DNA from 3 places in the Lysinibacillus sp. FJAT-14222 genome. Region 1 is predicted to be linked to each of the others. Evidence: riboswitches for the same ligand, from Rfam matches in the RefSeq annotation. Region 1 holds a riboswitch; each other region holds the start of a gene.
The links. Region 1 has a riboswitch for cobalamin ahead of AN161_RS24640 (ribonucleoside-diphosphate reductase subunit alpha). Riboswitches for the same ligand answer to the same signal wherever they lie in the genome.
Positions count from the first base shown of each region.

Region 1 (7,394 bases):
TAGTGTTTCCAATCTTTTATTCCATTGGTATGCTAATCGTATTGCCTGCCAGCTTTATTATTTCGCTATGGAAAGCTACTTTTAAAAGTAAACTGGAATGGTTGTTGGACTCATTCGTGACTGCAGCACTAATCGTTTGGTTATTTCAAGCAGGAAACTGGAGTTGGGTTGGTTATTATGTTCGCTTTCTTTGGTTGGTTATCTTGATTGTCACTTTCGTTTTTTCTTGGAAAAGGGTAAGTAATTTACCGTTCACCATAAAATATACACTAGATCAAAAGTTTTCAATTGGTATTTATATTGTCCTTATTTTGGTTTTTGGTACTTATAATGCTTTGGTCGTAAAAAGCTATACAGTAGCCGAAAAAGGAATTGAGTTATCTTTCCCACTTAAGAATGGCACCTACTATGTTGGACAGGGTGGCAATCAGGAGTTAATGAACTATCATCAAGCCCATCCAGGTCAAAAATATGCTTTAGACATTTTAAAATTAAATACGATTGGAACCCGTGCAAGTGGACTATATCCTGAAGAATTGGATAAGTATAAAATATTCGCAGATGATTTGTATAGTCCTTGTAATGGAAAAGTAGTCAGCATCCAAAATGATTTATCTGATCTCCCTCCTCCTAAATCTGATCCAGAAAATCCTAAGGGAAATCATGTCACCCTATCATGTGAGAACCATGATGCTACCGTTTTATTAGCCCCTATGCAAAAGGCGAAAAAGTAAAAGAGGGCCAAATACTTGGAAAAGTAGGAAACTCGGGAAATACAAGCGATCCACATTTACACATTCACGCCGAAAAGGATGGGAAAGGTGTAGCGATAACATTTAATGATCGATTCTTAGTGCGAAATAGTTTAGTACGATACTATAAACTTATTTCTTTTTCTTGTTATTACGATAATCGCAATTGCCATTCCAATAACCTAAAGGAATGAAAATGCCTCCTTTTCTTTTATGAACTCAATCCAGGTCTCCCTCTTAGCTGGGCACTTCTTTATTTTACCTAAGTCGTTTACCCCTAACCCGAGTACTCTCACAAAAAATACACCTCAATGTTATGTCAACATTGAGGTGTATTTAGCATTACAAATCATCAAAGCCGTTATCTTCTACATTGACCTTTACATATTGACGAGAACGTTGCTCGAAGAAATCTGTTTTTCCTAAGTCAACATCCTCGTAAGCTTTAACCCACTTCAATGGATTTTTGCGGTAGCCCTCAAATGGACGCTCCACGCCAAGCTGATTACAGCGAACATTGGCATAGAAATGCACATAATCATGCACATCTTCCACATCGAGGCCTTTAACTTTATCGCCAATTACTTCATTTGCCCAATCGATTTCTAGCTGTACAGCTTCACGGAAAATCTCCTGTACACGAGCTGCTCGTTCAGGCGTATCGTATTGAGGATATTCCTCTAATAGCTCCTGATAAATTTTCACAAATAAATCGACATGAAGCTGCTCATCGCGGTTAATATAATTAATCATCGTTGACGTTGCCACCATTTTTTGATTGCGTGCTAAATGATAGAAGAAGGCAAAGCCAGAATAGAAGAATAAACCTTCCAAAATCACATCATAGACAATCGCTTCTAGCATATTTTCAACAGTTGGCTCCTCCGAAAATGCACGGTAGCCCTTAATAACGAAATCATTGCGTCGCTCTAATACTGGCTCTGTACGCCAAAAGTCAAACGTACGATCCTGCTCATCTTTATTGACAATACTTGAGAGCACGTAAGAATAAGAGTGATTATGGATTACCTCCTGCTGCGCTAAAATAATCATTAACGCATTTAAGCTGGAATCTGTTAAATAGTCTGCCACTTTGCCAGCAAAATCTGTTTGTACACTATCTAATAGTGCCAGTAAGCCAATTATTTTTAAAAATGATTCCTGTTCATCCGCTGATAGCTCAGGAAATTGCTTGACATCATTGCTCATATTAATTTCGAATGGTGTCCAGAAGTTACCAAGCATTTTTTTATACTTTGGATAAGCCCAGCTGAAACGCACATCATCCCAGTTTAAAATGTTTGAAGAACGTCCGTTGACAATTCCTGTTGAACGGTTCGGTGCATCTTTATCCATAATTTGTCGTTTTATAATTGTTGTCATTGTTACTTCCTCCTAGCTCGCGCAAGACTCACATTCTAGCAATTCTACAGATGTTGAGCGCACATAATATGTCGTTTTCACACCGCTCGCCCAAGCATTCATATGCAGTGCTAGTAAGTCCTTCGCCTTAATCGTATTTTGAACATATAAATTAAGTGAAATGCCTTGGTCGATATGACGTGCTCGTGCAGCATTTTGTTTGATTGTCCAATTTTGATCGATGAAATAAGCAGATTTATAATACCAAGTCGTCACTGGTGATAGATCTGGTACTGTTACTGGAATTTTGTAATCCTTTTTCTCCTCTGAATAACTCTTTTGGAAGATTGGATCAATCGTTGCCGTACTGCCCGCTAAAATGGATGTTGATGAGTTAGGGGCAACCGCCATAACATAGCCGTTGCGCATACCTTTTTCCGCAACCGCGGCGCGTAACGCATTCCATTTATGACTGTCATAGCCACGTTTGTCAAAATACGCACCAGTATGCCAATCTGAGCCTTCAAATAATGGGTAAGCACCTTTTTCACTTGCCAAATCGTTGGAAGCACGAATTGTTAAATAGGCAATTTCCTCATATAGCTTGTCCGCGAATTCTACAGCATCCTCAGACTCCCATTGAATTTCTTTCAAAGCTAGTAAATGATGCCAACCAAATGTTCCAAGTCCAATCCCACGGTAGCGCAAGTTTGTACGCTCTGCCTGTTTAACTGGAATTGTATTTAAGGCAATAACGTTATCTAACATACGTACTTGAATTGGAATCAATCGTTCTAGAACACCAGCCGGTACAGCTCTACCTAAATTAATAGATGATAAGTTACAGACAACGAAATCTCCTGGCTTGCGACGTGTTACGATGACATCATCTTCTAAGGTAATAGACTCAAATTCAGTAGCCGACATATTCTGGAATATTTCTGTGCACAGGTTCGAGCTGTAAACCATCCCTTCATGCTTATTCGGATTCATGCGATTTACTTCATCACGATAGAACATAAACGGTACGCCTGTTTCAAGCTGTGAACGCATAATACGCTTCATAATATCAATAGCCGGTACGCTCTCACGACTTAATAATGGATTGGCGATACATTCCGCATATTTTTCTCGGAAGGAACCGTCACCTTTTTTCTCATCGTAGAAATCTTCTAGTGAGAAGCCCATGACCTCTCGCACTTCATGTGGGTCAAATAAATGCCATTCCTCACGTGCCTCAACAGCTTCCATAAATAAATCCGGTAAGCAAAGCCCCGTGAAAATATCATGGGCACGCATACGCTCATCCCCATTGTTTAAGCGTAAATCTAAAAACGTAAAGACGTCCTTGTGCCAAACATCTAGATAGACAGCAATTGCTCCTTGTCGTTGACCAAGCTGATCGACTGAAACCGCCGTATTATTAAGCTGTTTAATCCACGGCAATACACCACTTGATGCACCTTTAAAGCCTTTAATAGATGAGCCACGGCTACGAATTTTGCCCATATAAACACCAATACCACCACCGTATTTCGATAATGTTGCGACATCTGTATTCGTGTCATAAATGCTTTGTAAACTATCATCTACTGTATCGATAAAGCAGCTAGATAGCTGTCCATGCGTTTTGCCTGCATTCGATAATGTCGGTGTGGCAACAGTCATATATAAATTACTCATCGCCCAGTAAGATTCACGTACTTTTTCTAAACGATTTTCTGTTTCATCCTGCATAAGTGTCATCGCAATGACCATCCAACGTTCCTGCGGTAGCTCCACTGGTGTTTTCGTGTAATCACGGACAACATAGCGATCCATTAATGTTTTTAAGCCAATATACGTAAACAATTCATCACGGCTTTGTTCTAAATAAGAAGCAAGTTCCTGAAGCTCCTGCTCACTATATTTTGTTGTTAAACTTTCATGATACAAACCAGCCTCTGTATAGCGCGCTAATTGTGCTGGGAAAACCTTATAAACATCTTTTACCGAAACACCGCGGCGCATTGCAAATTGGTCATATAATTTTTCTAAATAAATTTGCGCTGCGACAAATGTCCAGTATGGCTCCTCTTCGTCAATTAGGCTAAGCGTTTGTAAAATCATCGCATCCGCCCATGCTTCAAATGTGGCATTGTCGTTTTTTCGTAGCCATCGATCCGATAACCTTACAAAACTTTCAAGTTCATCCTCCGTATAACTTTTCTTAAGCTTAGCCATTTGCTGTTCGATTTGAATTGTCATGTACACATTCTCTCCCTTTCTTTCTCCAGACAACACAAAAAAGCGATCACGCAACATCTATCGGTTACGTGATCGCTGTAAAATCGGAAATGGAAATGAAGGACATGCACACAAAGAAGTGAACAAATCTCTCGCCTCCACTTCTCAATCCCCGAAGAATGTGTTGCTGTCTTGAACATCTCGGCAGGTCTCCTGGCTCATGCTTCCTCCAAATGATAGCCTTCCCATTTTTCACAGTGGCCTATTCATCATTTGTCAGCACTTACAGTTGCGGGGACAGCTTCGGCTTAAGATGACTCTTTTTCCGAATTCCCTTTTAAACCATATTGGTACCGTTTGTCCAAAATACTATATATTGTGTTTTAACTCCTAAACAAATCTAACATATTGTGTTTACTGTTGCAATAGGCGATTTGCCCCTTGCAATTTGTAATGTGCTACTTTTTCTCGAAGCAAGCCCTAATACAATGCAGTTTTACGTAGTTTTTCAAAATTTCTAGGAAATTTTTTTTGTGCCAGCTGCTCTTTTTCTGGATGTATTCCGAGTAAAATGACTGCACATGGACCAGCTGTTTTTTCAACATCTAACGAACTTCCGACCTGTTGATCATCAAAAAGTCGTGTAAATTCTGCTTGCAGCCCCTTTGATCCAACTGGCCAAACTTGCTGCACAATTTCCTCTTTCCACGCCTGAAAAATAGGTTGTAGCTGTGCGACATCCTCAGGCTGCGCAAGGACTTCATTGCCTACAAGCGGCAGTCCATATGTGTACCAAACAAGGTATTCATGCTTAGATAATGTACGTTTCTGCTGCTCACCAAGCATCGTAATGGACAAACCTGATTGTAAAGTCGGCATATTGGACTCTGTGCTACCGTCTATTGGTGGACAAATAAGACCAACCTCATCGAAGACCTGTTGAATGCCGGCAACATAACGAGACCATGCAGCATCCCCTGAAAAATTAGCTAATAGGATATGTGTCGGTAAAGCATTTGCCGCAAGCTGCTCTAAAAAGGTAACACGTGCGGTCAAGTATGCCGTTAGTTGATCTGGGGCAGACACAATATCTTGTGGTTTTTCACCAATTGCTGCGGCATTATCTGTTGTAGTAATGAGCCCACCTACTTTTATTGCATTTCTCAATGTACTCGACCTTCCTTACGCACAAACACCTTAGACAGAATTGGCATCACAATGGCAACGATGACTAAATTAATAAGTGTTGCTAATGGAAGACTAGTAAGAGAACCCCAGTAAAACGCCGGACTAATGATAAAGTAAAACGGTAATGGTGAGACAACGCCGTTTAAAATAAGCGCAACAGGCCATTTCCAAAAATGCATTCCTTTTTTATGCATAACCCCGAAGATCCATACAACAATAAACATTTCCACTGCGATAATAATATGTAGTGGTCCATATAGAAAACCCGAAGTTAAGGCTGAAATCAAGTGCCCAATTCCCCCCGCAACCCCAGCTAATACTGGAGATAAAAATACAACGCTCAAAAATGCAGGAGCAGAGTCCAACGCAGCAGTTGTAATAAATGTTGGAATTTTAATGACTGCACCCACTGCACAAATTGCCGCTACCATGGCAGTGAGCGTCAATTTCATCAATCTTTGTCGATCCATCCCATTCCCTCATTCCTTTAATATTTGGCTATTCATTATAACGTGTGGTTGATTTCCGTTCCGGCTGGGTGCTTTGTTGCTGCCGCTACGCTTTCGCACAGATAAAACATTTGTTGCTGCCGCTTCGCTTTCGCACAGAACAAAGCTTCCTGGGGGCGTCCGATGAGCCGCTTGGGCCAACAGATGTTTTTTGCGCGAAAGCGTAGCGACAGCAACAGCATGATGTTGGTCACGAAGGCGTTATCACAGGACGTGATGGTTTTAGCCTTGGTTCCTCTATCGCTGATCCCCAAGGAGTCACTCAGCCTCCACTCCAATCAACTAACAAACATAGCGAAGGTTTTAACAATCATCAACCCAAACATTTTTAATGAAAAGCCTTCTAAATTTTTCAAATCTATATTATTTGATTAGTTCCCCGATACCGTACCAGATGCGTACAACGAGTTCGGCTTCAGCAAATAATGCCTGGTACAAACGCCCACATGCATCACGTAATAATCGTGCCTGTTTTTCCATTGGCACAACTCCCCGTCCCATATCGGTCACAATAATATACAGTGTACAATTTTCTTCAAGAGTCTTTAGCCTTGTCAAAATGGTTCTAATAAGGGTTTCATCATCCTCAAGATCTTGTGTTATGAGCCACTTCTCTAAGTTTTTAATAACAAGTACATCACAGGCAGGAGTATCATCAGGTACATAGCCATCTACAAGCTCAACTTGTTGATCTGCAAGCAATTTCATAACATAGTCGGTTTTTCCACTATAGGCTCCTCCGATAAAGACATGCATCTCGCTCCCTCCTCCCAAGCCTTTTTTGTAAACGTTAAAGAAAACATTTTATCATGCGGTGTTTGATACGACCAAAAAGGTTGCTCAGTTGGTGCAAATGCAACAAGTAGCGCTCGAATGACTCCACCGTGTACAACGAGATGATAAGTATCTTCATCTTTTGGTAATGCTGTGAATCCTTCAATGACACGCGCACAAAATACATCGAAGCCTTCCCCTTTTGGAGGTGGTGACTGAACGGGATCATCTAACCATGAACAATAACGACCATCCGATTTTAAGTCCTCATATGTTCGCCCTTCAAATTCTCCAAAGTTCGACTCTCGAAATCTTCTATCTGCCATGTAAGTTGCATTCGGAAAATAACGAGCAGCTGTTTCCCTACAGCGTAGCAAATCACTACCGTGCACTTTCGTGACACCTTTATCTACAACAGAAAGCAAAGATGCATCAGCTAATGACGAGTCTGTCCAGCCAATATATCGCTTTTCCAAATTTTCCTTTGTTGGTGCATGTCTCATTAAGCGCACAATAACAACGTCACCCACAGAACAACCTCCATCCCTTCAATTGATGCACCGAGTAAATCCCCTGAAACGCC
Region 1 is NZ_LIYL01000059.1:183,823-191,216, reverse strand. Features, by position in the region: gene AN161_RS24650 (hypothetical protein) at 3-734, shown strand; gene AN161_RS24645 (ribonucleotide-diphosphate reductase subunit beta) at 1,095-2,135, opposite strand; gene AN161_RS24640 (ribonucleoside-diphosphate reductase subunit alpha) at 2,148-4,361, opposite strand; cobalamin riboswitch at 4,526-4,713, opposite strand; gene AN161_RS24635 (hypothetical protein) at 4,821-5,507, opposite strand; gene AN161_RS24630 (ECF transporter S component) at 5,504-5,998, opposite strand; gene AN161_RS30385 (hypothetical protein) at 6,161-6,412, shown strand; gene AN161_RS24620 (bifunctional adenosylcobinamide kinase/adenosylcobinamide-phosphate guanylyltransferase) at 6,401-6,793, opposite strand; gene AN161_RS24615 (histidine phosphatase family protein) at 6,742-7,341, opposite strand; gene cobS (adenosylcobinamide-GDP ribazoletransferase) at 7,314-7,394, opposite strand, start outside.

Region 2 (7,394 bases), on a different contig from region 1:
ATTCATCGTTACTGCTAAAGCGGAAATCTTCGCAGCTTCAAAAATGCGCCTTGAATCTAAATATTGAGATACAACAATGGAAGCACCATTACCAACTACTTCAAGTATTAAAATTGCAATATGAATATATTGATTGGCTGCACCAACTCCTGATACAGCATTGTCTGATAAAGCACTGAGCATAAATGTATCGGCTAGTCCCATTAACATAAATAAAAATACTTCTAAGAAAATCGGCCATGTTAAATGGAATAAACTTAACTTGTTAGTCTCTTTTATATCACTTTCTTTTCCTGTATCCGCCAATACTTTTCACTTCTCCTATACATTTCATAAAATATATAGTATCTTATCATAGATTTTTAGGCTGTAAAGAGTTTATGTATCAAACATCAAAAGAATATGCAAAGCTAGTATTACACATAAAAAAAATCCCTTTCACAGGACCGTGTGAAAGGGTTTCTTATCATGTTAAGCAAAGAGTCTGTAATTGCTCACGCTTTTCTTTTGTTAGATCAAATTCTTGCTCTAAAAATGCTGACTTAGAGCCATATCGGTTATCCATTGCATCAAATGCTGCCTGTAAATACTCCTCACGGGCAGACATTAGTGCATAAAATTGCTGTAATTCTCGATCGCTATAATCTTGCTGAATTGCCTGAGCCATTCGTTCTACTAAGGGACTTAGATGTACATTTGTATCTAAATAATCCTCCATTATCGTTTCCTCAGGTACATCTAAAGCGAGTAAAATAAGTGCACCACCAATACCTGTACGATCCTTCCCTACCGCACAATGATGAACAAGCCCTAAATTTTCAGGGTGTTGAATCGTTATCATTAACTCCTTAAACGAAGCATTATTAAAAGGCATTTGGGCGTAAAATTCTTGGAACATCTCTGGACTTACGACTTTATAAAAATCTTTTCCTCCTGTGTTTGTAGGCATCTCGAAGGCATGATTTCCCTTTGCTGGTATTTGAATATAATTAGCATAAGGGAATATCGGATTAGGATTATTTTGCGCTTCATGGTTATCACGATAATCAAAAATTGTTTTCACACCTAGCGTTTCAAAAAGTTTCTTATCCGCCATCGTCATTTTGCCAAGTGCCGCTGAACGATAAATTAAGCCATTCTTTACAGAACGCCCATCTCTCGTCTTATACCCACCCATATCACGAAAATTGTAAACAGCCTCAAACGGAATAATCTTCATATCAAACTGTTTCATTCACTGCACCTCCCTCAGTTAGCAAGCATCCTTATTTCTATTCTATAGAACAATTCGATATAATACCAATTTTCACACTAGGAAATCATACAATACTTATACTAGACTGATATGGAACTTTATTTGATCTTTTCTTTATCGAAGCAGAGTGATTTTCGGTATTACCTGATCACTTTTTCTGCAAAGCGGACCGGATTTCAGCATTACCCGATCGCACAAGCACCCCTCCATCAGAACAAGTTGAGGGAAGTCTTCACTGCCAGAGTAATTATCCATCAAAAAAGCTGCCCTCGATAAAGGACAGCTCTAAAATGCTATTTTCAATTAGATTATTTGAATAACTCAGGATATACCGCCTTGGCTATTAACTCAACAGCTTCGCCAATACGTGGACCTGGACGGTTTGAGATATCAGTATCGATATAATAAATCGCTTTATTTTGAATGGCAGCGATTGAATTCCATCCATCACGAGAAAGAATTTCTGCCGCTGGGTTATCCACATAGTTTACTGTTGTTAAAATGACTTCTGGATTTTTCGCAATGACATCTTCCTCAGATATCTCTTTCCAGCCTTTTAGCTCAGCAAATACGTTGTTAACATTTGCAGCATTTAAAATCTCTTGTTGGAATGTACCAGAAGCAGCTGTAAATATTTGTGGCTTCGGACTAATTTCTAAGAAGATATTTTTTGGTTCTTTTACTTCTTTGACTTTCGCTTGGACTTCAGCGATCTTAGCTTTAATATCTTCATTTAACTTTTCGCCTTTATCTTCAATTCCCATAACGGTTGCGATTTGTTGGATGTCACCGTAAACATCATCAAATGACTTAGCTGATTGAATGGCAAACACTTTAATCCCCGCATCTTCAAGACCTTTTAATGCATTTAAAGTTTCATCATTTCCCGTTGTATAGGCAATAACTATATCTGGCTTTAACGCTAAAATTCGCTCACTATTGAATGTTACAGAATCAGAAACACGCTCAATTTTTTGTGCTTCTTCTGGATACGTATCATACTCCGTTGCACCGACGATTTTATCACCAACGCCTAGAGCATATAAAATTTCTGTATTACTCGGTTGTAAAGAAACAACAGTTTTAGGTACTGCAGCAAACTCTACTTCTACACCACGGTCATCCTTAACTTTATAGCTAGTTTTCTCAACTTGTTGATCTTCCTTAGAAACAGTATCTTTATTAGTATCCTCTTTCGTACCGCAGCCTACTAATACAAGTGCCAGCATCAACACAAACAGCCATTGTAGCTTAAACAATTTCTTCATTTCATTTATTCTCCTTTTTCTTTTTCATTGGGTATGACTTACTAAGAAACGGTATTTCAGCAATACCAGCGTGTTGATTCATATAAACTGCCATTACAAAAAATACATTGGCTAGTAATCCTAAATAATCAAAGAGAATAGTTGGTACTTCTCGTTCTTCAGATACTTTGTGCAAAGCGCGATATGATTTTTTCGCCTCACTACGGCATAAATGTAATGTAGCAGCAGCCTCCGTTCCTTGAGGTAATACAAAGTTTTGTATTTCCTCCTTCACATAACTAACATAAAAATCATAGCGATCACTTAGCCAAGTCAAATCATCTTCAGTTACCGCTAACTTACCTCGGACTGAGCCATTTACATGGTAAGCCATTGGCAAAATAACTAGTAAATCATCCGCTACTAACTCTACCGTCTCTTTTTTCACTGCTGCCAAAGCGACGCCAATATGTGTTGTAAGGCTATCAGTTCGAATTTCAAAATCAACTGTTGATGCCTTTTCACGCATAAATGGATAACAAGAATAACGTGCATCTTTTTTCAAATCTAAGTCCCCGCTTTCCTTCATGAAAAACTCTTACTTTATCAATTGCGCCTTGGCGTAATTGTAGCTGTCGCTTCGCTTTCGCTACAGATAAATACCCTTCTTAGACTTGTCCTAAAATTTCAATAAGTGTGCATAAAAAAACGTCGTTCCTACCCCTAGGAAACGACGAAAATAACATAAATAATGTCTATTATATAGCACAACATAGCCTATGTATTTGCCGCATATTCTCCTAGCTTCCGAAGAGTATTTATACGTTCAAATAAAGGTCGGTCTCCTGGCTTGTACAGTTCACTACATTCAAACTTGTTGTGGATTATAAAAACCTTCCCATCTGATATTCGACAGTGGTTTATCATATGATTCCTGTACTTACAGTTGCGGAAACAGCTTTGGTTTTTCACCGAATTCCCGATTATGCTATAGTTCAGCACCTTTATTCTGCAAGAATTATTCACTTATAAAGCAGTTTATCATAGATTGATAGGAAAAAATAGCTGTGGAGTTTGGAATAAACAAATACGATGGATAAAAATCATGTAGGTATTTTCCCTTACGCATGCGGGTATTTTCACTGCCCCTGAGGGTATTCCTTCTACTCGCACATGAATCTGTCATTCTTCATAGATCAAATCGTTTTATTTTTTCATACTCTATTACCGAAAAAATTTGCACAAAAAAATAGCCATTCCATGACCTTTAATGGATGGCTTTCTTATATTTCTTTTTGTATTTAACATCTTGTTCTTCTTCAATTAAACGCTCCGCAATTTCTAGTAGTTTCGGGTCATTGGTTTCATCGAATAGCTTTTTAAAGGATACAATAATATCATAGCGTATTAATGTCGGATGCTTTTCGTCTAAGCATGTTTGGAACCTTTTTGCCAAATATGAAACGACTAAATCTCTTTGTACCTGCCCCGCTATACCTATTTTCCAAATTGCCTGCAAAGTATGCCTTGAAGTTACTGTTTTTTCATCATACGTCACTACCCAAATCTTTAAGAAGTCCTCTAATACTCTTTCTTCTGGATCACTTTTTGCTGCGAGCGCGCATAAAAATTGCGCAGCACTTGCACGCACATGTCCATTTTTGTATGTAAGAGCTTGAACAAGCTGTTCCCAAACTGCATATGTCCAATCAACTGGTTCCTGCATAATCTTCATCAATTCTTCGTAAGATTCGTATTGAATATCGCGGTCACGCTCTGTTAAATTACTAAAAAGTTGCATAATCTCTTTTTCCATGATTCATCCCTACCTTTATTGTTTCAGAACGTAATATTATTATAATTTTTTATGGTACACTTAATTTAATTTGCGTAAAGAAGGAGAGTCTATGAATAAATTTAATACTAGGAGACTGATTTTTAGATTAATTATGATTATTTCTTTAATCGTAGTTGCATATTTTATTATCCCGGTTTCCGTTCCCATAATATTAGCAGGTGTTAGTGCATTTTTTTTAGAGCCCATTGTTAATTTCTTTAAACGGCGATGGAAAATGTCTCGTAAAGTTGCAGTCGCTTTTATTTACATAGTGAGCGTTATCTTAATTTCAATTATTTGTTACTTCACTATTACACAACTTATGTCGCAAATAATTTTAATTTCAAAGCAAGCTCCCTATTATATTTCAAAACTATCAGAAATGTGGCTTAGTATGCAAGAAAACATTTCCAAATACACTGAAGACTTTCCACCTGAAGTAAGTACCTCGCTTCAAAATACAACAATGGATTTCATAAAGAAAATTGAAGAATCCTTTTTAAACATTTTCAATTATACCAAAGTTACAGCCTTCTTTTCAGAAATTCCAAGGCTATTTATCAGTCTTCTCGTTTATATGATTGCTCTATTTTTATTTATGCTAGATTTGCCCAAATTAAAACAAATTACTTATAAATATTTAAAGCCTAGCACTGCCAACAAATTAAAGATTGTCTTAAATCGTTTAAAAGGTGCTATTTTCGGCTATATGAAGGCACATTTACTCGTTAGCTTTATAATTGGAGGCGTCACACTTATTGGCCTTCTATTAATCCAGCCAAAATACGCAATAACGATGACAATCATTATATGGTTAATTGATGTTATTCCTTTCCTCGGTTCCATTATCATTTTGGCGCCATGGGGTCTTTATTACCTATTGGTTGGAAATATATCTATTGCTGTAAAATTATTCATCCTAGCTGCTATTTTACTCATTATTCGTCGAGTAGTCGAGCCTAAATTAATGGGGGAGCATATCGGTTTATCAACTTTACCTACATTAATTGCAATGTTTATTGGTCTTCAGCTATTTGGTGTGATCGGTTTACTTGCAGGACCTTTTGTCATTATTTTCTTTATTGCATTAAAAGAAACAGGTATTATCAAGCTGAATTTTAAAATATAGCACTATGTTTGGCTTCCAATAATAAAAAGGTCATCTTTGTATTTTTTCTTTACAAAGATGACCTTTTCGTTATTTAAATCGTCTATATAATAGTAAGACTTATTGAATACGACCGAAGCCTACTAAATATTGGTTCCACCAATCAAGTGATTCAATAACAACACCATTATTTTGAGCATCGATCATCGTGTTGTTACCTAAGTAAATACCTACATGCGCTACGCCTGAACCATAGCTGAAGAATACTAAGTCACCTACACGTGCTTCGCTTGCTGAAATACGTTGTGTTGCTAAATATTGTTGTGATGCTGTACGTGGTAAAGATACACCTGCTTGGCTGTAAGACCATTGTACAAGACCCGAGCAGTCAAATCCTGTTGATGGGTTACTGCCGCCCCAAACATAGCTACGGCCTAGGAATTGCTTAGCCGTTGAAATAGCATCACCTGAAGATGCAGTGCCTGTGCCTGATCCAACAACGATTTTTTGTGATTTCACATTGTTAGCATCATTACCATTGTTACTAGCATTATTTGTATTATTTGTATTATTTGTATTATTTGTATTATTTGTATTACCATTGTCACCATTGTTGTTTGTTGCTTGTACAACTGGAGTAGCTGCTTGAAGTGCACGTAAACGAGCTGCTTCTTCCTCTGCTGCTTTACGTTCTGCTTCTAAACGTTCTTCTTCTTGTTTCGTTGCAATTTGTGCTTTTAATGCAAGCGATTTTGCTTCGTTTTCAGCTTTTTTCACTTCCATTTCGCTTTCCTTTTGTTGAAGCTCTTGGAATTGCTTTTGAAGCTCTTTTTGTTTTTCATCTAATATTGCTTTTTGTTTCTCTAAGTTAGCCTTATCTGCTTCTTGCTGATCTACTAATTCTTGGTCAGCATCCATTAATGTTTTTACCGCTACGACACGATCCATTAAATCTGCAAAGCTTTTCGATTCAAGAACAGCACTTAAATAAATACCTACAGTGTTATCTTGCGCTTGGTATGCAGCCATACGTTCACTTAAAATTGTTGAACGTTGCTCAATACGTTTTTTAGTATCTACAATATTTGTATCAACTTCTTTAATATCTGCTTGTACTTTGTTAAATACTTTTACTTTTTCATCGATTTCTTTTTGTAAATTAGTTAATTCTTCTTGTAGCTTTTTAACCTCTGTATCTATTTTAGCTTTCTTATCTATCATTTGTTGAGATGTTTCTTCTGCGTGCACTTCTGTTGGTTGAACTGTATTAAATAATAAGCCGCCAGCTAGTGCTAATGCTAGCACCATCGACTTACGCCATTTATTGCGTTTACCCACGTTAACTTCTTTCCCTTCATTAGTCAATTTCGCTCTTGGTTTTTTAATGTAATCACTTGAACGATTCTTTTGTATTTTCTTATATCTGTATCAGCCTTTTAAAGTTTAGCATTATTAGCATAACTTTTATACTATTTCACAACTTTTTAATCGTTTAGTAAAACTCGAAATATTCTTGTAACATTCACGTAATTTCTGAATTATTCTCTAAAATACTATTCTTTTCTACAAAATAACTACTTTCACTATTTTCCCGTTAGACCCATTCTCTAATTTGTAATGTTTTTGTAATATTTCTCGAGAAGGTTTTGAAAATAAAAAAAAGGTAAGGGAACATTTCCCCTACCTATTACTTCATAGAACGTAACGCTTGAATAGAAAGCCGCACTAAAAGAATGGCGCATAAAAATAATCCTAAGTATGCAGCTGTATTTAAGTAAACAGCATACGAGTCATGAATAAACTGTGAGATTGCTAAAAGTGCTACAGAAATAATGCCAAAGGTAATACCAACGAGAAGCAAAACAAAACGGGAAAACAGATTTGTAATAAAACGAGCATTATGCTCATCCGAAAAAACATCGTGATGTAAAATAATTTTTCCGCTCT
Region 2 is NZ_LIYL01000018.1:146,332-153,725, reverse strand. Features, by position in the region: gene AN161_RS08550 (MATE family efflux transporter) at 1-306, opposite strand, end outside; gene AN161_RS08545 (tyrosine-protein phosphatase) at 467-1,234, opposite strand; gene AN161_RS08540 (cobalamin-binding protein) at 1,564-2,523, opposite strand; gene AN161_RS08535 (hypothetical protein) at 2,525-3,067, opposite strand; cobalamin riboswitch at 3,320-3,523, opposite strand; gene AN161_RS08530 (hypothetical protein) at 3,770-4,318, opposite strand; gene ytvI (sporulation integral membrane protein YtvI) at 4,410-5,468, shown strand; gene AN161_RS08520 (NlpC/P60 family protein) at 5,568-6,785, opposite strand; gene AN161_RS08515 (AarF/UbiB family protein) at 7,135-7,394, opposite strand, start outside.
Region 2: linked by a shared signal. The riboswitch ahead of AN161_RS08535 (hypothetical protein) and the one ahead of AN161_RS24640 (ribonucleoside-diphosphate reductase subunit alpha) in region 1 are both predicted to bind cobalamin.

Region 3 (7,394 bases), on a different contig from region 1:
TTCTTTACAATCTTTCTCTTTACATTCTTTGTTTCCTCCAGCTGAAGAGCCACCACCTTCAATTCCATCAACGTACCCACCGACATCTTTACCTAAATCGAGCGTATATAGCCATTCAACATTATCACCAGGTGATAATGTGTAAAGTGCTGCAGAGTAAGAAGGGAAAGAACCATTTACACGATACATCCAACCACTTAATGGACCACGATCAAATTCATAAAGACCATTAATGCCATCGATATAAGTACCATATTGTGTTTCACGGTAGCTTAATGCAATACCATTTTGCTTTGTTACACGTTTTAATACGTCGAATACTGTTTCTCCTGGATAAAGCTCAACTTTTGTTTCTTTTAGTGGAACCTCCGAAGAAGAGATTGTGATTGAGAACGTGGTATGTCCATTTGGACGATTTCCTCCTGGATTATCTTCGCCGTTGCCGGAATTATTGTTATTTCCACCATCTCCAGGGTTCGAAGGATTACCTCCATCCCCAGGGTTAGATGGATTACCACCATCTCCAGGGTTTGAAGGATCCTTAGACTTCGTATCTGACATATCGTATAGCGCTGTTTGACCGTTAAGCAAACGATGATACGCAGCTAATGTATAGCCAACCTGCTCTGTAGCCATTCCATTTGCTTGCGTTTCGCTTAAAACGTGTTTAAAGCCACCTTCTTTTGTGCTGTAATAAGTCATAATATTCGCTATAACTTTATCAAAGCGAGGGTCTTTGTCCGCATCGATACCTAAGCTAGTAAGGGCAGTGACAACTTGTGCAGCACTTTCAGAATTTTCCGACCCCCATGATTTATAACCACCATTTGGTAATTGTAAATCAGCTAAAGTAGTTAGTGCTTTGTCGACAGCATCTTTTACCTTTGAATCCGTTTTATAGTATGGTGCTAGCGATTGGATAGCCATTGCTGTCATATCAGGGTCAGCCTTTGTCCCCGATAGAGCCCAACCACCATCATCTAATTGCTTTTCTAAAATTCTTTCAATAAGTTTTTCACGTGTTGTAGTAGCTGTTTCAGATAGTTCAAAGTCCCAAGTATTAAGAGCAATTAACCCGAAATAAGCACCGTTCACACCTTGCCAAACAACTTTATCGAAATCAGATAGTTTTTCAACTAAGTTATAACCACCAACATTTGTTGGATCCTGACCAATAGCTGTAAGGGCAATAATTAATCGTGAGTATTCTGTATATTTTCGTTGATCTAGCACGCCATCTTTAGAAACAACATAGTCAACGACATTTTTATAATAAGTATCGTAATAGCCAGCTGGAACTTCGTAGCCACCGCGAGCTAATGTGATAATCCACCATTCATAACCGAATTTAGGTTCGGATAGTTTATCTACCATGTATTGAGCAACAGTATTGTAAGCCTGCGAAGTTGTTAGTTCAGCATTTGATTTTGTACCATCTTTTTTCGCACTATCCAATTCCTCTGTGGCCTGATTTAGTGCTAATACTTTCGCATCAATGTCTTCTTGAATTGCATGTTCATCTGCTAATAGTTGTTGTGCAGATAGGATTACATTTGTATACACATCTATTGCAGCTTGAGTTACCCAGTAATCGACAGGGTCTATATCGTTTCCATCAGCACTGACTTTAAATGATGATTTGGCTTGTTTAGCCTTATCAATTGCCGTTTGTAATGATGATCTATCAATTACTACTTCTTCGTCTGCAATATTTGTATTTTTTTGGGATATACTAACTTCTTCACCATTAGATTGATCATTAATAGTAGAGCTAGATTCTAACTCAATCGTTTCTAAATCACTTGCTTCAATTTGCTGCGTTTCTGCTAGAGCAGCAGGTGACAATAGCGAAAATGATAAGATGAAGACAATCGCTATATTCAACCATTTCTTATAAAAGTCCATTTCTCTCCTCCTGATCTTGTTATAGGTGAATATATTTGCAATTAACTCAAAAAATAAAAAAGATGCTTCTCCAACAAAAGGGAGAGCATCTAAGGAAAACAGAAAAAGGCACAAAAACACAATTTGCCTGTTCATCTATTTGCCGTAAGTTCTCCTAGCTTCCGAAGAGAGTTAATACGATGGAATAAAGGTAGGTCTCCTGGCTCGTGTATCCTATTCAGAACCTTCCCATCTACTGGAGGCATTTTTCCTCGTTTGACAGTGGTAATTTCTGTAGTCATCTACACTTACAGTTGCGGAAACAGCTTCGGATTTGCACCGAATTCCCTATTAAGCTCCTAAAAGAGCACCTTTATTCTGCATTTGCTATTCACTTAATGCTAAGTTTAGCATATTTTTCTTTTTTTCAAAATAGTTCAACAAAAAAAGAGAATATTTCTAGGTTCTGCTCGTCAAATAAGATATCAAATACAATATCTTCATTGAAGTTACTTCTATTATAATAAATGGATGTTTATATACTTAAATGATATTTATAAATAATATTCCTATTTATAAACTAAAATTAATAGTATATTAGTCGCAAGGAGTAGGGATGGCTCAAGTGAAAGCTTTTAAATCTAATGGGGATCCACTTGGTATTTACACTTTTAAAGTAAATATTTTGAAATACCAAAAAGTAGAGAAAGTGAGGCAAATCTCACGTTCTCTACTTTTTTATTTTTGTGAGTTAATAGGTAGTGTAACCTCCAGCTCAGGAATATATTGAATCTTTGGTTCCCCATTTTCATCCATTTGATATTCACCTTTTGGATATTCTTTAAAGAGATGTATATAAGGCTTAAGGGTTATTGTTTTTGGAATGGATTCAAAAGGTGTATATCGATGATCCATAATCATATCGCTACCATTTGACTCATACGAACCAAGGCCACCAATTAGTTTTAGTTTATGCCCTTGTTCATCAACAACATCTATTCCCATTGCGAGCTCTGCGATAGGTGAATTGTCTGTTAAAATGGGTCTTGTCGTTATATTGGTTGTAATAGGAGTAAGCTGGATCTTTTCAATAGTAAAATGAATATTATCATATTGTCGACTTACATTAGGTTGTAAAGTTACAGTGTCTTCAATTTTATTTTTCACAGGAATTTCGATTTTTAAAGGGTCCTGTATACCAGTTATTGTAGTACTCAATGTTAAATCAAACTGTTCGGGAAAAGGACGCCCCCCTTGATTTCTCTCATCTACAATTTCAATAATGGCAGAATCATTATCTTTACCTGAGTATATATTAAATCCATTCATTGCATTTTCCGGATCCGGAGCAAAAGAACTACGGGGATCACCATTTATAAAAAATTCAATATTACTGATACGATCTATTAAAGTTTCTTTTGATAATTCCCCCTCCGTATGAAGTCGTTCAATAGCAATTGAAACACGCGTACCATCATACACTACTTCCGATACATTTAATGTAAAATCATCATGTGTAGCACTTGTATTCAGTTTCGTTGAGAGCCCTTTTTCATCAGCAGTTTGCAGACCAAGATCACCCGCAAGTTTAAAAATAGATGATAGTACGGGTACTTGCTTTATCGTTGCAGCCAAAGTTGGTGACACTAAGCTAGTGACCAATATTAGACTAAAAATCATTGCTGTGGAAGCCGCTATCATTATCACTCTTTGACGTATTTTCTTAGAGGTTCTAGAACTTTCTGGCTGCTTTGTATAACGACTGCTTTCATATTTGTTCATTGTACGATTAACTAAATCAATTTCCATAGGGGTTTCTCGAATGAATCTTTCTAACTGATCTAACTCTTTATCCTCCTGTTTTGAACGAGTGTTCATAAATTTCCCCTCCTAACTTATTCTTTTTCATCAATTTTTTACGTAATCGTTCATATTTTTTTCGAACAGTCGTTGGTTTAAGTTCCATAATAGAAGCGATTTCGTCGAAGCTATATTCCTCTATCGATCGAAGTAGCAGAATCCTTCTTTCATCCACATTTAACTGTTCTAATAACTCATGAATGATATCGCCGTATTGAAATTCTTGTTCATGCGTGTGATCGTTCGCATGATCTTTCTTAAAACTTGTCCAAAATTTATAGCCTTTATTTTTCTTTTTAATTAAATCAATACAGTGATGATGAGCAATTTTATAAAGCCATGCAGAGAAAGAAACAGTATAAGAAAAATTATTAATATTCTCTAATCCCTTTATAAAAATATCTTGTGAAGCATCCTCAGCTTCTTCTTTGCTTCCTAAAAGATAGTAGCAGTAAATATAGATTGGCTTTTGAAAACAACGAATTATTTCTGTATAGGCTTGAATATCACCTGTTTGAACTTGTTCCACGATAGATTTTATATCTAATTTGGCATTTTCCTTGGATTTATTCGGTACAGTCAAATGTCTCCCCTCCTTTCTAACTTATATAACTGAAATTAATGGGGATTTGTGACACTATAAAAAAATTTTAGGGAAAGATTTTAAATTAAAGATATCCAATCATCAATTTGGCAAATAAAATCACAAAAAAATCCCGCTCTCCAATAACAGAGAGCGGGCTCGTCATATTATTCACTTGCATCTTGGTGTAAAGCTACTAGTTCGTCTGCGTATAGATGAAATGCTTTTTCATCTTTGTCATCGAGTGCTCTATCTATCAGAACCATGAGCTGCTCTTCACGATGCTTACGCTGGATATGATTTAAAAATAAATCTAAATAAATCTCGTTCAATAATTTCTCTGCCTCATCAACTTTCTTTGACTGACCAACGGCTTTTAGAAAATCTGTATACGAATAATATTTATCCAACGATCTCACCTCGATCCTTTTCTAAATTATATGAAAATTGACATTAAAAATCAATGCTTAAGAACTGAAAATCACTTCGATTTACTATTAATCTTGTGCAATTTCAAGCAATTTATCTATGCAATTGCTTGATATATCAATGGTTTTTTACATTTATCTATATTTTCTGAATTCATTTTCATGTTCTACACTTCAATAATAAATAGAAAAAGGAGGCACTACATATATGCCAGCAAACTATGTCAATGGATATTTAATGTCTTTCAACACCTATTTACTTCAGCCAATTCAGTACGACTCTAAAATTTTCACACGGGTAATCGACAAGCATAATGAACTCATCGTCACACGGAAGCCACTGCATATATTACGAAAATCTTGTATTTCACTAGGGACAACCTATGAGGCAGCAAAACATTCCGCCAAACGCTTCTTCGGCAATCAACATAAGCTTCCAATCGTTGTTGCTTATGATTATGGTTATCCATGTATTTTTCTACCAACCTTTTCGCCAAACTCCATCCACAATATTTGGATCGGTCTTCACGCCATTTCAAATATTGTCCCGAGTAAAATGGGCTGTATCGTCACTCTGAAAAACGATAAACAAATTGAGCTACCCATTCAATATGCTTCAATTAGCAAACAATTTGTCAATGCATCGATGCTCTATAAACATTACATGAATGAACGTAAGGAAATTAGTCAAGACACTCCGTATCATCCACCTTTTTGATTAGAATCAGAAAAAAAACCCCTCAGGAGCACAATGTTACTGTGCCTCCGAGGGACTTTCATTACCCGATCTTTGAACGTAAATATGCATTAATGAATGGATCTACATCACCATCCATCACCGCTCCTACATTACCTGTTTCTTCATTTGTACGATGATCCTTCACCATTGAATAAGGATGGAATACGTATGAACGAATTTGTGAACCCCAGCCGATTTCCTTCTGTTCACCACGGATTTCATCTAGCTGTGCCTGTTGCTTTTCGATCTCTAATTGATAGAGCTTCCCTTTTAACATCGTCATGGCTTTTTCACGGTTTTTAATTTGTGAACGTTCTGCCTGACATTGTACGACAGTACCAGTTGGAATATGCGTAATACGAACAGCTGAATCTGTCGTATTAATATGCTGACCACCTGCTCCTGTTGCACGATACGTATCAATTTTTAAATCCTCTGTGCGAATATCAACTTCAATATTATCATCGAATTCAGGCATAACATCACAAGAAACGAATGATGTATGACGACGACCAGAAGAGTCAAACGGTGAAATACGTACTAAACGATGGACACCCTTTTCTGCTTGTAAATAGCCGTAAGCATTATGACCCTTAATGGATAATGTTACAGATTTAATACCTGCTTCATCCCCTGGAAGATAATCAACTGTTTCGACTTTAAAGCCACGTTTTTCTGCCCAGCGTGTGTACATACGAAGCAGCATTGAGCCCCAATCCTGAGATTCCGTACCACCTGCTCCTGGGTGCAACTCTAAAATTGCATTGTTTTGGTCATATGGGCCACTTAATAGTAATTGCAGCTCAAAATCGCCCATTTTTTGCTGGAATTCTGCTAGCTCGTTGCCCAGCTCCTCTTGCAATTCTTCATCAGGCTCTTCTCGCAATAGCTCTAGTGTCATATCTAAGTTTTCATATGTTTCCAATAAATCTTTATACTCATTTGCAATTGCCTTTAAGCCATTACTCTCATTAATGATTACTTGTGCGCCTTGCTGATCATCCCAGAAGCCTGGCTCAAGCATCATTTCATCTAGTTCCTGAATACGTGCCTCTTTGTTTTCTAAGTCAAAGAGACCCCCTAAAATCCGCCAATTTTTTGGCTGAAGTGTCTAACGCGTTACGTACATCTGCTAATTCAATCATTGTTAAATCCTCCGAACATTTTTAATGGGGCTATCTTGTAAAACTATTCTGTACCAACAGTCTGAGACAGCAGGAGCAATTTCCCACAGTCAAGTTTCACAGATTTCTATAGAAATTCAAATCTGTATAAGAAATGCATGCAAAATACTCATTTCTCTATTTTTTGTAAGCCCCGTATTTTTTTATTATAACGTTTTTACGTCGGAAAACATACTTTTTTAACAATACAGCATGATTTACATAACTAAATAGTGCGATAGCTATTCGCCTTAAGCTTCATCCTCAAACATAGAACTGTGGCTTGCCATACGTTGAAATACTTTAGCGCGATCATTTTGAACAAGTAAGTACTTTGTTCGTTTCTCCAGTTTATATTTTAGTAAAAACGCTCTTTGAATTCGATATTCAAATGCTCTCATACTCAGATCCACAATAATTCTCTTTCCATTCATAAACGTTACTTTTGTCCTCTTTTTATCCACCACTTGATAGTCATCAATATGGTGGACAGCGAACCAGATACATTCAGGATGTAGAGCAGATCTACTTGGGAACCATACGATATTACTTCGCTCATGGACCACTATTGGATTTTTGTTTAGCTTACCAAGTATCATCTTCGATCCATCTAAGGCACCTCTTAAACTAGAACCAAAATAACGTAAATTAAAATCCATCAATTTTGTCGGTGCTAATTTGGATATATATTGATAATCCCTTTCTATCACAAGTGTACATAAGTTTCCAAAGGCATC
Region 3 is NZ_LIYL01000050.1:94,979-102,372, forward strand. Features, by position in the region: gene AN161_RS21310 (S-layer homology domain-containing protein) at 1-1,905, opposite strand, end outside; cobalamin riboswitch at 2,077-2,274, opposite strand; gene AN161_RS21315 (DUF5643 domain-containing protein) at 2,623-3,762, opposite strand; gene AN161_RS21320 (sigma-70 family RNA polymerase sigma factor) at 3,734-4,327, opposite strand; gene AN161_RS21325 (IDEAL domain-containing protein) at 4,495-4,737, opposite strand; gene AN161_RS21330 (competence protein ComK) at 4,964-5,473, shown strand; one part of gene prfB (peptide chain release factor 2) at 5,535-6,563, opposite strand; one part of gene prfB (peptide chain release factor 2) at 6,565-6,636, opposite strand; gene AN161_RS21340 (competence protein ComK) at 6,909-7,394, opposite strand, start outside.
Region 3: linked by a shared signal. The riboswitch ahead of AN161_RS21310 (S-layer homology domain-containing protein) and the one ahead of AN161_RS24640 (ribonucleoside-diphosphate reductase subunit alpha) in region 1 are both predicted to bind cobalamin.